3 regions of the Janthinobacterium lividum genome follow, and region 1 is predicted to be linked to each of the others. Evidence: predicted binding sites of a transcription regulator. Region 1 holds the regulator's gene; each other region holds the start of a gene.
What was found. Region 1 encodes sigma-54, which starts transcription at its own class of promoters, with help from an activator protein. Its sites were predicted from a motif close to TGGCANGNAANCTGCTTT; they were not measured.
Positions count from the first base shown of each region.

Region 2: a site for sigma-54 is predicted at 1,865-1,882, ahead of pedF (cytochrome c-550 PedF). Genes of this name have one in related genera too.
Region 3: a site for sigma-54 is predicted at 1,571-1,588, ahead of U0004_RS02430 (EDSAP-1 family PEP-CTERM protein). Genes of this name have one in related genera too.

Region 1 is NZ_CP139976.1:810,224-813,493, forward strand. It holds gene lptA (lipopolysaccharide transport periplasmic protein LptA) at 1-289, shown strand, start outside; gene lptB (LPS export ABC transporter ATP-binding protein) at 289-1,044, shown strand; gene U0004_RS03585 (RNA polymerase factor sigma-54) at 1,049-2,527, shown strand; gene hpf (ribosome hibernation-promoting factor, HPF/YfiA family) at 2,597-2,959, shown strand; gene U0004_RS03595 (enoyl-CoA hydratase/isomerase family protein) at 3,095-3,270, shown strand, end outside.
Region 2 is NZ_CP139976.1:6,275,113-6,278,382, forward strand. It holds gene U0004_RS28315 (TonB-dependent receptor family protein) at 1-426, shown strand, start outside; gene U0004_RS28320 (substrate-binding periplasmic protein) at 484-1,317, opposite strand; gene pedF (cytochrome c-550 PedF) at 1,343-1,828, opposite strand; gene rtcA (RNA 3'-terminal phosphate cyclase) at 1,960-2,979, opposite strand; gene U0004_RS28335 (RtcB family protein) at 2,996-3,270, opposite strand, start outside.
Region 3 is NZ_CP139976.1:558,025-561,294, forward strand. It holds gene U0004_RS02425 (LytR C-terminal domain-containing protein) at 1-430, shown strand, start outside; gene U0004_RS02430 (EDSAP-1 family PEP-CTERM protein) at 482-1,483, opposite strand; gene U0004_RS02435 (hypothetical protein) at 1,695-2,069, opposite strand; gene U0004_RS02440 (hypothetical protein) at 2,232-2,543, shown strand; gene U0004_RS02445 (dodecin) at 2,571-2,777, opposite strand; tRNA gene U0004_RS02450 (tRNA-Thr) at 2,997-3,072, opposite strand; gene U0004_RS02455 (ClpXP protease specificity-enhancing factor) at 3,099-3,270, opposite strand, start outside.

The sequences.
Region 1 (3,270 bases):
CCTGTGGGTGGAAGGCGAAGCGGAGCGCGTGGAATACGACAACAAGACGGAAGTGGTGAAACTGTTTTCCAGGGCCAAGCTGACGCGCCTGGAAGGCACGAAAGTGACCGACGTGGCCAATGGCGCCTTCATCTCGTATGACAGCCGCAAGGAAGTGTTTGCGATGGAAAATTCCAACAGCGGCACCAGCACCCCGGATGGCGGCAGCGTGCGCATGGTGATCCAGCCGAAAACCAAGGCACCGGCGGCGGAGAAAGCGCCGGCCACGCCCGCGCCAGGAAAGAAATAATGGACAATACTCGTTGCGGCAGCACCCTGATCGTTCGCGGGCTGCAAAAAACCTATGGTAAGCGGCAAGTCGTGCATGATGTCTCGCTGCAAGTCGAATGCGGCGAAGTGGTGGGTTTGCTGGGCCCGAACGGCGCCGGCAAGACCACCTCGTTCTACATGATCGTCGGCCTGGTGCCGTCCGATGGCGGCAGCATCGATATCAGCGGCGTGGACATCTCCAGCCTGCCGATCCACCGCCGCGCGCAGATGGGCCTGTCCTACCTGCCGCAGGAAGCGTCCGTCTTCCGCAAGCTGACGGTGGAAGACAATATCCGCGCCGTGCTGGAAATTCAGACCGTCGAAGGCCGTCCGCTGACGAAGGCCGAGATCGAGGTGCGCCTGGATAAATTGCTGGCTGACTTGCAGATTGAAAAGCTGCGCGAGAATCAGGCCCTGTCCCTGTCCGGTGGCGAGCGCCGCCGCGTGGAAATCGCCCGCGCGCTGGCCACCGATCCCCGTTTCGTGCTGCTCGACGAACCGTTTGCCGGCGTCGATCCGATCGCCGTGATCGAGATCCAGCGCATCGTGCGTTTCTTGAAGGAGCGCAATATCGGCGTGCTGATCACCGATCATAATGTGCGCGAGACGCTGGGTATCTGCGATCGTGCCTACATCATCAACCAGGGCTCGGTACTGGCGTCGGGACGCCCCGACGACATCATCGCGAACGAGTCGGTACGCCGGGTCTATCTGGGCGAACACTTCCGCATGTAAGCCAATGAAACAATCATTGCAGCTGCGCACTTCGCAGCACCTGGCACTGACGCCGCAGTTGCAGCAATCGATACGCCTGTTGCAATTGTCTACCCTGGAATTGCATCAGGAACTAGAGCAATTGCTGACGGACAATCCCTTGCTCGAGCGCCTCGATGATCCGCTCGACCGCTCGCTGCGCCTGCTGTCCGATGGCGCCTTGAGTTCCACGGCAGCGCCGGCCGAAGCGCCGCCCCAGCCGCCAGGCCAGGAAGCGCCCACAGCGCCGGCCGAAGCGGAAACCTTTGACGGCGATGCCGGCGAGGGTCCTGCCGCCGCGGATGGCGGCGACAGCGACTGGAGCGAGGCGAGCCGCGGCAAGGCGCCCGACGACGAGGATTCGCGCCCGCAACTGGAGGCCCATCACTGTACCCTGCGCGAACACCTGATGGAGCAGATGCGCGTGACGGTACTCGAATTGCGCGACCGCGCGCTGGTCGAGCTGATCATCGATGCGCTCGACGACAATGGCTACCTGGAAGAGTCGCTCGACGACATCCTGGCGCGCCTGCCGGAAGAGCTGGAAATCGACGCTGACGAGATGCGCACGGCCTTGTCTCTCTTGCAAAGTTTCGATCCGCCCGGCGTGGGCGCGCGCAATGCCTCCGAATGCCTGGCGCTGCAAATCAAGCGTTTGCCGCACATCGCCATGGTGACGCGCCGCATGGCCCTCGTCATCGTGGAAAAGCACCTGGCCTGGTTTGCCCAGCGCGATTTCAACAAGCTGAAAAAAGCCCTCGATTGCGACGATGAAGACTTGCGCGAAGCGCAGACGGTGATTCGCCAGTGCAATCCGCATCCGGGCGCCGTGTTCGCCTCGGACGTGTCCGATTACGTGGTGCCCGACGTCGTCGTCAAGCGCGCGCGCAATGGCTGGCAAGTCACGCTGAACAACGATGTCATGCCGCGCCTGCGCGTCAATGCCATGTACGCCAACTTGCTCAAGCAGGGCAAGGGCGAGGGCGCCATGGGCGCACAGTTGCAGGAAGCCAAGTGGCTGATCAAGAATATGCGCCAGCGCTTCGACACGATCCTGCGCGTGGCGCAGGCGATAGTAGAAAGACAAAAGAACTTTTTCTCGCATGGGGCCGTTGCCATGCGTCCCCTTGTGCTCCGTGAAATAGCTGATACACTGGGTTTACACGAGAGTACTATCTCGCGGGTAACAACTCAAAAGTACATGCTGACCCCGCACGGCATGTTCGAGTTGAAATATTTCTTTGGTAGCCACGTCGCCACCGAAGCGGGGGGCGAAGCGTCATCGACGGCGATACGGGCATTGATCGTGCAACTGACAGGAGCAGAAGACCCTAAAAATCCTTTATCCGACAGTAAGATTGCGGACATGCTGGGGGAACAAGGCATGGTGATTGCGCGACGTACTGTTGCCAAATACCGGGAAGCGTTGAAAATTCCGCCAGTGAGCCTGCGTAAGTGTTTGTAAGTTTTTTTCGGTTCCTCTGCGGGCCGGATAGGATGGACCGCACGAACCCGATCATCTTTAGGAGTGTGTATGAATCTCACCATCAGCGGACATCATCTCGAAGTGACACCAGCCATCCGTGAATACGTACAAACGAAGCTGGAGCGCGTGAAACGTCATTTCGATCAAGTCATCGATATCGCCGTGATTCTGACCGTGGATAACCTCAAAGAGAAAGAAAAACGTCAAAAGGCTGAAGTCAACCTGCGTTTGAGCGGCAAGACTGTCTATGTGGAAAGCTTGGCGCACGACCTGTACGCCGCGATCGATACCCTGATCGACAAGCTCGATAGGCAAGTGATGAAATACAAAACCAAAGTGCAAGGGCACGGTAAAGAGGCGATCAAGCATCTGCCAGACAACTCCGAGGAAGAAGCCGTCGTCGCCGTCTAAGGCCACCCGCTTCCAGCAGTTGTGATCAACTAAGGGCGCACATCTTGCGCCCTTTTTTGCGCCTGGACCTTTTGAGCGCAATGTTCGCCGCGCAGGGGCTAAAATGTTTGCACTTTCACTTCTTTCCTGCCTGCCATGAGCGACTTCGTCCAGACTTCCATCCGCAACCGCACGGGCCATATCGTGCTCGACCGTCCGAAAGCCTTGAATTCCCTGTCGCTGGAGATGGTGCGCGCCCTGAGCGCGGCCCTGCTGGCCTGGCGCGACGATCCGCAGGTGGACGCCGTGGTGATCCGCTCCAGCAGTGAAAA
Region 2 (3,270 bases), 860 kb from region 1:
CCGTATGGCTTCACGACAAAAGTGGCACTGACCAGCCTGCACGCCGTGTATGACCAGGCGTTTGGCAGCGTGCGCGAAGGCAGCCGCTTGCCGGGCGTGCCCAGCGTCAACCTGTTTGCGGAACTGGCCTGGAAAGACACGCTGGACCGTTTTGGCGCGGCGCTGGAAAGCGTGGCCAGCAACCAGGTCTACGCGGAAGACAGCAACAGCGAAAAGCCGGCGCCCGGCTATACGGTGTTCAATGCGCGCGTCAACGCCAAACAAAACGTGGGCAATTGGCGCTTCAAGGAATTTGCCCGCCTGAACAATCTTTTCGACAAGACCTACGTGGGCTCCGTCATCGTCGGCGACAGCAACAAGCGCTACTATGAAGCGGCACCGGGACGCAACTGGTTGCTGGGCGTCAGCGCCCAATATAGTTTCTAAAACTAAAAAGCCCGCGCATCGATCGATGCGCGGGCTTTTAAACTCAAGCACGCTACTTCAGGGCCGTGCTTCCTTCACGCCATATTTTTCAAAGATGGCTTTCAATTCACCGCTGGCCGCCATCTCGTTCATGGCCGCCTGCAGCAACTTTGCCACGTCGAGCTGCTGGCGGCTGACGGCCAGGCCCACGGCCCAGCCGGCACGCGGCAAGCGGGCGAACGCCACTTCGCTCAAGGGGAAAGCCGGATCGCTTTTCAGCACCGACTCGATTTCCGAACGGTTGGCCAGCACGGCATCGAGCTTGCCCGCTTGCAATTGCTGCAAGGCTTCGGCCGCTGTGTCGAAGATGCGCACATCGTCGCGGTACTTGCCATTGTCTTCGCCCAGCATCAGCATGGCCGCGATCGATACTTTTTCCACGCCGATGCGCTTGCCGGCCAGCGAAGCGACGCCATCGAATTGCGGCACGGCTTGCGCGCTGCGCGCCAGACGCACGGTTTCCACGTAATACGGCGCGAAGATCTGGACCTTGTCGTTATCCGCCATCAACTTCTTGTCGACCGGCACATGCAGCATCACATCGGCGGGACCATAACCAAGGTAATGCCCCTTCCACACCATATTGCGCAAATCGTCGTTGAGATTTTCGCCAGCGGGAAATGGCAGCAAGCTCAGTTTCAAACCCAGCTTTTTCGCCAGCGCTTCGGCGATGTCGATATCGATGCCCGCCCCCTTGTCGGAAAACGGCGCGAACTCGTTATACACAGCCACTTTCAGGCTGCCCGACTGCTGCACTTTTTGCCAGTCGGCGCGCGCCGGCGCGGCTGCGCACAGCGCCAGGCAGGCGAGCGAGATCATCGCGCGCGCGCCCCGGAATTGAAATGAACGCATGGGACTCCTTTGTGATCAGTTCGACTTAATTCGACTCGCGGCGAGTTTCCAGATAGGTCTTGATGGCCCACATGGCTTCCTGGTTGAACACGCCTTCGAACGGCGGCATGTACACAGCGCCATTGCGCACCTTACCGTGGCGTATGGTGGTCAGGTAGTAATTGTCCGTCTCCTTGTAGCACGCCTGTTTCTTTGTCTCATTCTTGATACCGAAGCAATCGCGGTCCAGCTGGCGCAAGTCCGGCGCGATGCCGCCCGAGATGGCTTCGATGCCGTGGCAGCGGGCGCAATTCTGGTTGTAGGCCGAGGTGCCCACCGTCAAGGCCAGCTTGTTGCCCCGATACGGATTTTGTTCGAGCCACTTGTCGCCCACCTTGGGCAAGCCCGTGGTATCGACGCCTTGCGGCGTGACATTGCCGTGCGCATAGGCATGCGGCAAGGTCAGCAGGGAAGTGAGGGCAACGGCGCCGGCCGCCGCCACGCCGAGCAGGGTACGAATAGAATAGGTCATGCTGGTCTCCTTGGTTTTTTTAGTCAATACCAAAGAAGAGCAAATGCCATGCCATGCGTCTATGCCCCACATCCGGCCGACCATGTATCAATTTGGAACAGCTGCAACAGCCAGTTGTGTCAGCGCGCCCGTCAGGCGGCGGCCACCGTGCAGATGCTGCTCCGCTCCTGCTGCGCGAAAGTGATACGCACGGGTAAAAACCGGGCAATCACCTCGGCATTCGTCAGCGCATGTTGCGATACCTTGTTGCAGCTGAAGGTACCGCCGCCCGCCAGCGCCATGGGCAGCAAGAGCTGGTCGGCCAGGTGCTCGCCGACGGCCGCGTCCGTCTTGAGATAGGCGCGCACCTCGTTCAACAGGCGCTTGGCCACCGATTCGGCCAGCAAGGACTTTTCACCGAACGAAGTAAACACCTCCGTGACATGCTCATGCTCGAGCGTCAGCAACAGGACATTGCCCGGTCCCTGCTCCGCCGGCAAGCCGACGAGGCGCAACTGCTTGCCGCTCCAGCCCATGCCCCCGGCGACACGCTCGAGCTCGCGCGCGGCCACCTGCACATGCACGCCCGCCACCACGCTTTCCGCATACCCCGCCTTCCGTTCGCCGCGCTGCAGCAATGCGATGGGCCGCAAGCGCTGGCACGGTTGCACGGTGGCCATCACCTCGCCGCCGCCTGCGGGATGAAAGCCATAGCGTTGCAGCGTAATATCCACCTCGGCCCCCATCTGTTCCAGGACACGGCCATATGCGCGCTGCAGGAAATGCACGGGCGGTGCCATGGCATTGTGCGTGCCGCCACTGATGCGCACGGTGGACGGCCCATCCGCATGCAGCAGGGCCGGCAACAGGGTTTGCAATACCAGAGTGCAACTGCCCGCGCTGCCGATGGCAAAGCGGTAATCGCCGCCACGCAGGGGACCAGGCACGAATTCCAGGCTCGACGCGCGCAGCGCCACCGGCGTCGTGCGCGCCCCGCAAATGGCGGTTGCCGCCTGCACAGCCAGCAGATGCTGGCGCAGCAAGCCGGGCTTTTCCCGCCCCGCGCGAATGTTAATCAGCCGAAACGGTTGCCCCGTGATCATCGACAAGCTCAGCGCCGAACGTAAAATCTGTCCGCCGCCTTCGCCTTGCGCTCCATCTATTTCTATCATCTCTGTTTTCTCTCTATTATCCTTTGACGCAGACGACCTGCTTCAAGATATGCACGACATCGACCAGCTCGCGCTGCGCCAGCATCACCGCATCGATATCCTTGTAAGCCATCGGAATTTCATCGATCACGTTTTCATCCTTGCGGCATTCCACGCCTTGCGTGGCGCGGATCTGGTCATCCAGGTTGAAGCGCCGCTTCGCTTCCGTGCGGCTCATCGTGCGTCCCGCGCCGTGGCTGCAGCTATGGAAACTCTCCGCATTGCCCTTGCCGCGCACGATAAAGCTCTTCG
Region 3 (3,270 bases), 250 kb from region 1:
CACGCAAACCGACGGCATGGCCCGCTTGCAGCGTGTGCCGGCAGCCGTGCGCAGCGTGCCCGTTGCCGTTGCCATACCCCGTCCGCGCCTGGAAATTGTGAATGGCAATGGCGTGCCTGGCCTGGCCGCCGCACTGGCGCGCAGCCTGGCCGGCGCTCCCGTGCAGGTGGTGCGCCTGGCCAATGAAACCAGCTTCCAGGTGGCGCGCACGCGCGTCGAATACCGGCCCGCGCAGGAGCAGGCGGCGCGCCAGCTGGCCCGCCAGTTGGGGATGCAGGTACAAACCCAGGTGCAGACCCAGGCCGCCGATTGTCCTGTCAGCGAGCTGCGCCTGGTACTGGGGCGCGACCTGAGCGATCCGTCCATGCTGCACCGCTATTATCTGCAGCAGTTGCAGCTGGCGCGCCAGGCGCTGGCGCGGCTCGGTTAACACGCCTCTGTTGATGCAAAAGAAACGGCGCCCATGAGGCGCCGTTTTATTTCATGCTGCTGATGATTGTGGTTGGCGGCGCCGCGTAAAAGCCAGGGCCGCCAGTCCCATGCCCAGCAGGAACAGGGTGCCCGGTTCCGGCACGGCCAGGGGATCGATGACGACGATGTCGGTGCGCGTGGACTTGGAAAAGTTCAAGGTATAGCTGCCGGCCGGCAGGGCGAAATTCGAGGTCAGGGAAAACATCGCAAAGCCATTCGTGAAGGCGCGCCCGGTAGCGGGGTCGTTGGTGCCGGCCGTCATGTTCAGGCTGAACGGATCCAGGCTGCCGACCGTATGGTTGCCGTTGACGTCGCTGCCATTGTTGGCATCGCCATCGGGTGCGAACTGGAAGATCACGCCATCGGCATTCGCGTTCGACAGGCAGCCGACGGGGCTGGCGCTGTTGCAGGAGATATTGAAGATATCCATGATCGACACGTTCGACTTGTCGCCCATGGTCGTCACGCTGGTGCGCAGGTCGCGCCGTCCCATGAAGCTGAAGGTGATGAAGCCGGCGCTCGACAGGGTCAGGTTGACGGAGCCGGTGAGCGTGTCGCCGGCCGTGGATGTGGCGGCACCGACCGTGTTGCGCTGGGCTTCCGCCACGGCGCGCACCGTGGCGCCGCCATTGAGCATGTTGCCGAAGGCATGTGCATCGCCGCGGGCGAACTCCAGGGTGGAACTGGGGCTGGGGGCGTAATTGTTTTGCGGCAAGCCGCTGCAGCCTCCACCCGAGCACACTTGCAGTACGTCGGCGTTGGCGGCCGGTCCTGTATTGACGGCACGCGGATTGACGGCTACGCCGCCTTCGAAAAACGCGCTGTCGCTGGCATTGCGATTCGCGCCGGCCAGCGACAGCGCGCCGGCGCTGGTGGTGATGCGGAAATTGTTCAACTCATTGACGGCCAGGCCGTACGCGCCGGCCTGCGCCTGGCCGCTGGCCAGCAGGCTTGCCGCCGCCAGTGCGCCCAGCCAGCCCAGGGTCTTGCTTCGTGTGTGATCGACGTTCATCGCAGCCTCTTATCGTGGTCAGTCTCGAAAAATCCGGGGGACAAAGAATCCAGGATGACTTGCCTGGATTCATCTCGTAGACAGGGATAAGCAGCTTGCGTGCCACACAAAAAAATCACGTGAAATCAATTGCTTGCGCAAAGCGGACTGAGCTGGCGGAAGCAAAGTGTAAGAAAGGCCGACGCCGCTTGGCGGGCGGCGCCAGCCAGCCTCAGGTGCCCCGGTGATAGCCGAGGTGGCCACCGGAATTGCGTGCGCAGCCGCATCCGATGCGCGCCACTTCCTCGCCCTCCGTCAATTTCCAGTTGGTAATCGTCGTATGCTGCCAGTCGATGTCGCTTTTCTTGACAGGTTTTACCGTCAGGGTGCGTGCTGCCGCATCCGTGTACTCCATCAGCTCCTCATCGTTGGCGATGTCGAAATGGCGGTGGATCAGGGAAATGCCGAAGCGGTCGAGCGCGCCATAGCGTTGCAGCACATCGCGCAGTTCGCGAAAGCAGGCGAGATCCTCGGGCAGCAGCGGATCGACGGCGGAAATATCGGCAACGGGCTGCCATTGCATGGCGTGGATGTTCAGGCTGTGCATGATAGGCTCCTGTGCCCCATGATGATAGGCCCAGGCTGGCAGAGGGGCGCCGGCACGCCTGGCGAAATACCCATCGTGGCCGCAAAACCGCTGCGGCGCTTGCGCCATATCAAAGGTGCGGCACATCGTATCTCGTCCGATCATTGCCCGGTAAAATAGGCCATGGCAAACAAAACCCCCACTTTCCCCGGCGCGCGCACGGGCCGCGGCCAGGTCCTGGCCGTGCTGCTGTCGAACCGCGACCAGTCCGGCGCCGAGCCGCTGCAAGGCCGCGTCTCCCTGGCCGCCATCGTCAAGGCATTGAAACGCAAATATCACTGGCCCATCGAGACGCACAGTTTTCCCGCCAACACGCAGGATGGTCGGGCCAGCTGGGCGACCGTCTACAGCCTGCCGGAAAAGGTCATCGACACCGCGCTGGAGGCCGGCGGCCGGGAGTGGCTGGAAAGCCGGGGAGCGGTCGCGCGGCGGTGAATGCGCCGCCTGCCTTACTCGATCCGTTTACTCGAGCCGGAAGCCGACCTTGAGCGTGACCTGGAAGTGCGCCACCTTGCCGTCGACGATATGTCCCCGCGACTCGGTCACTTCATACCAGTCCATATGCTTGACCGTGAGCGCCGCCTTGGCAACGGCATCGCGTATCGCCTGATCGCTGCTCTCGGTCGATGTGCCAACCAGTTCGATCAGCTTGTAAGTGTGTGCGGACATGATGTTTCCCCAGGTAGGCAAGCCAGACATCGGGAGCCTGCATTGCGCAAGCACGTGCTCATCTTGCGCCTAAATGTGCCGGACGTCATTGCGCGGTGCAGCAACGCGTCAACCTGGATGGCGATGCGTGCCAGTGTTCCGGATGGCTTCCGCGGGCGTGGGAAAAGAAAAAAGGGCTACCAGCCGAAGCGGGTAACCCTTTGATTTCCTACTGAATTCTGGTGCCGACTGCCGGTTTCGAACTGGCCACCTGATGATTACAAATCAACTGCTCTACCAAATGAGCTAAGTCGGCAAAAACTGCGCGTTGCGAATTATACGCTATTTAATGCGTGTCAGGGTCGGGCGGCCGCCTTTTTTTGGTGGCTCGTCGTCGCCGGGCGTGGCGTTGTCGCGTTGTTCGGGGGAGCCGGTCGGCACGGACGACAGGGTGGGACCGCTGGCGGCGGGGGCGAGCACCGGTGGCGGGACGTCGGCCGAGGCCGGGCTGTCC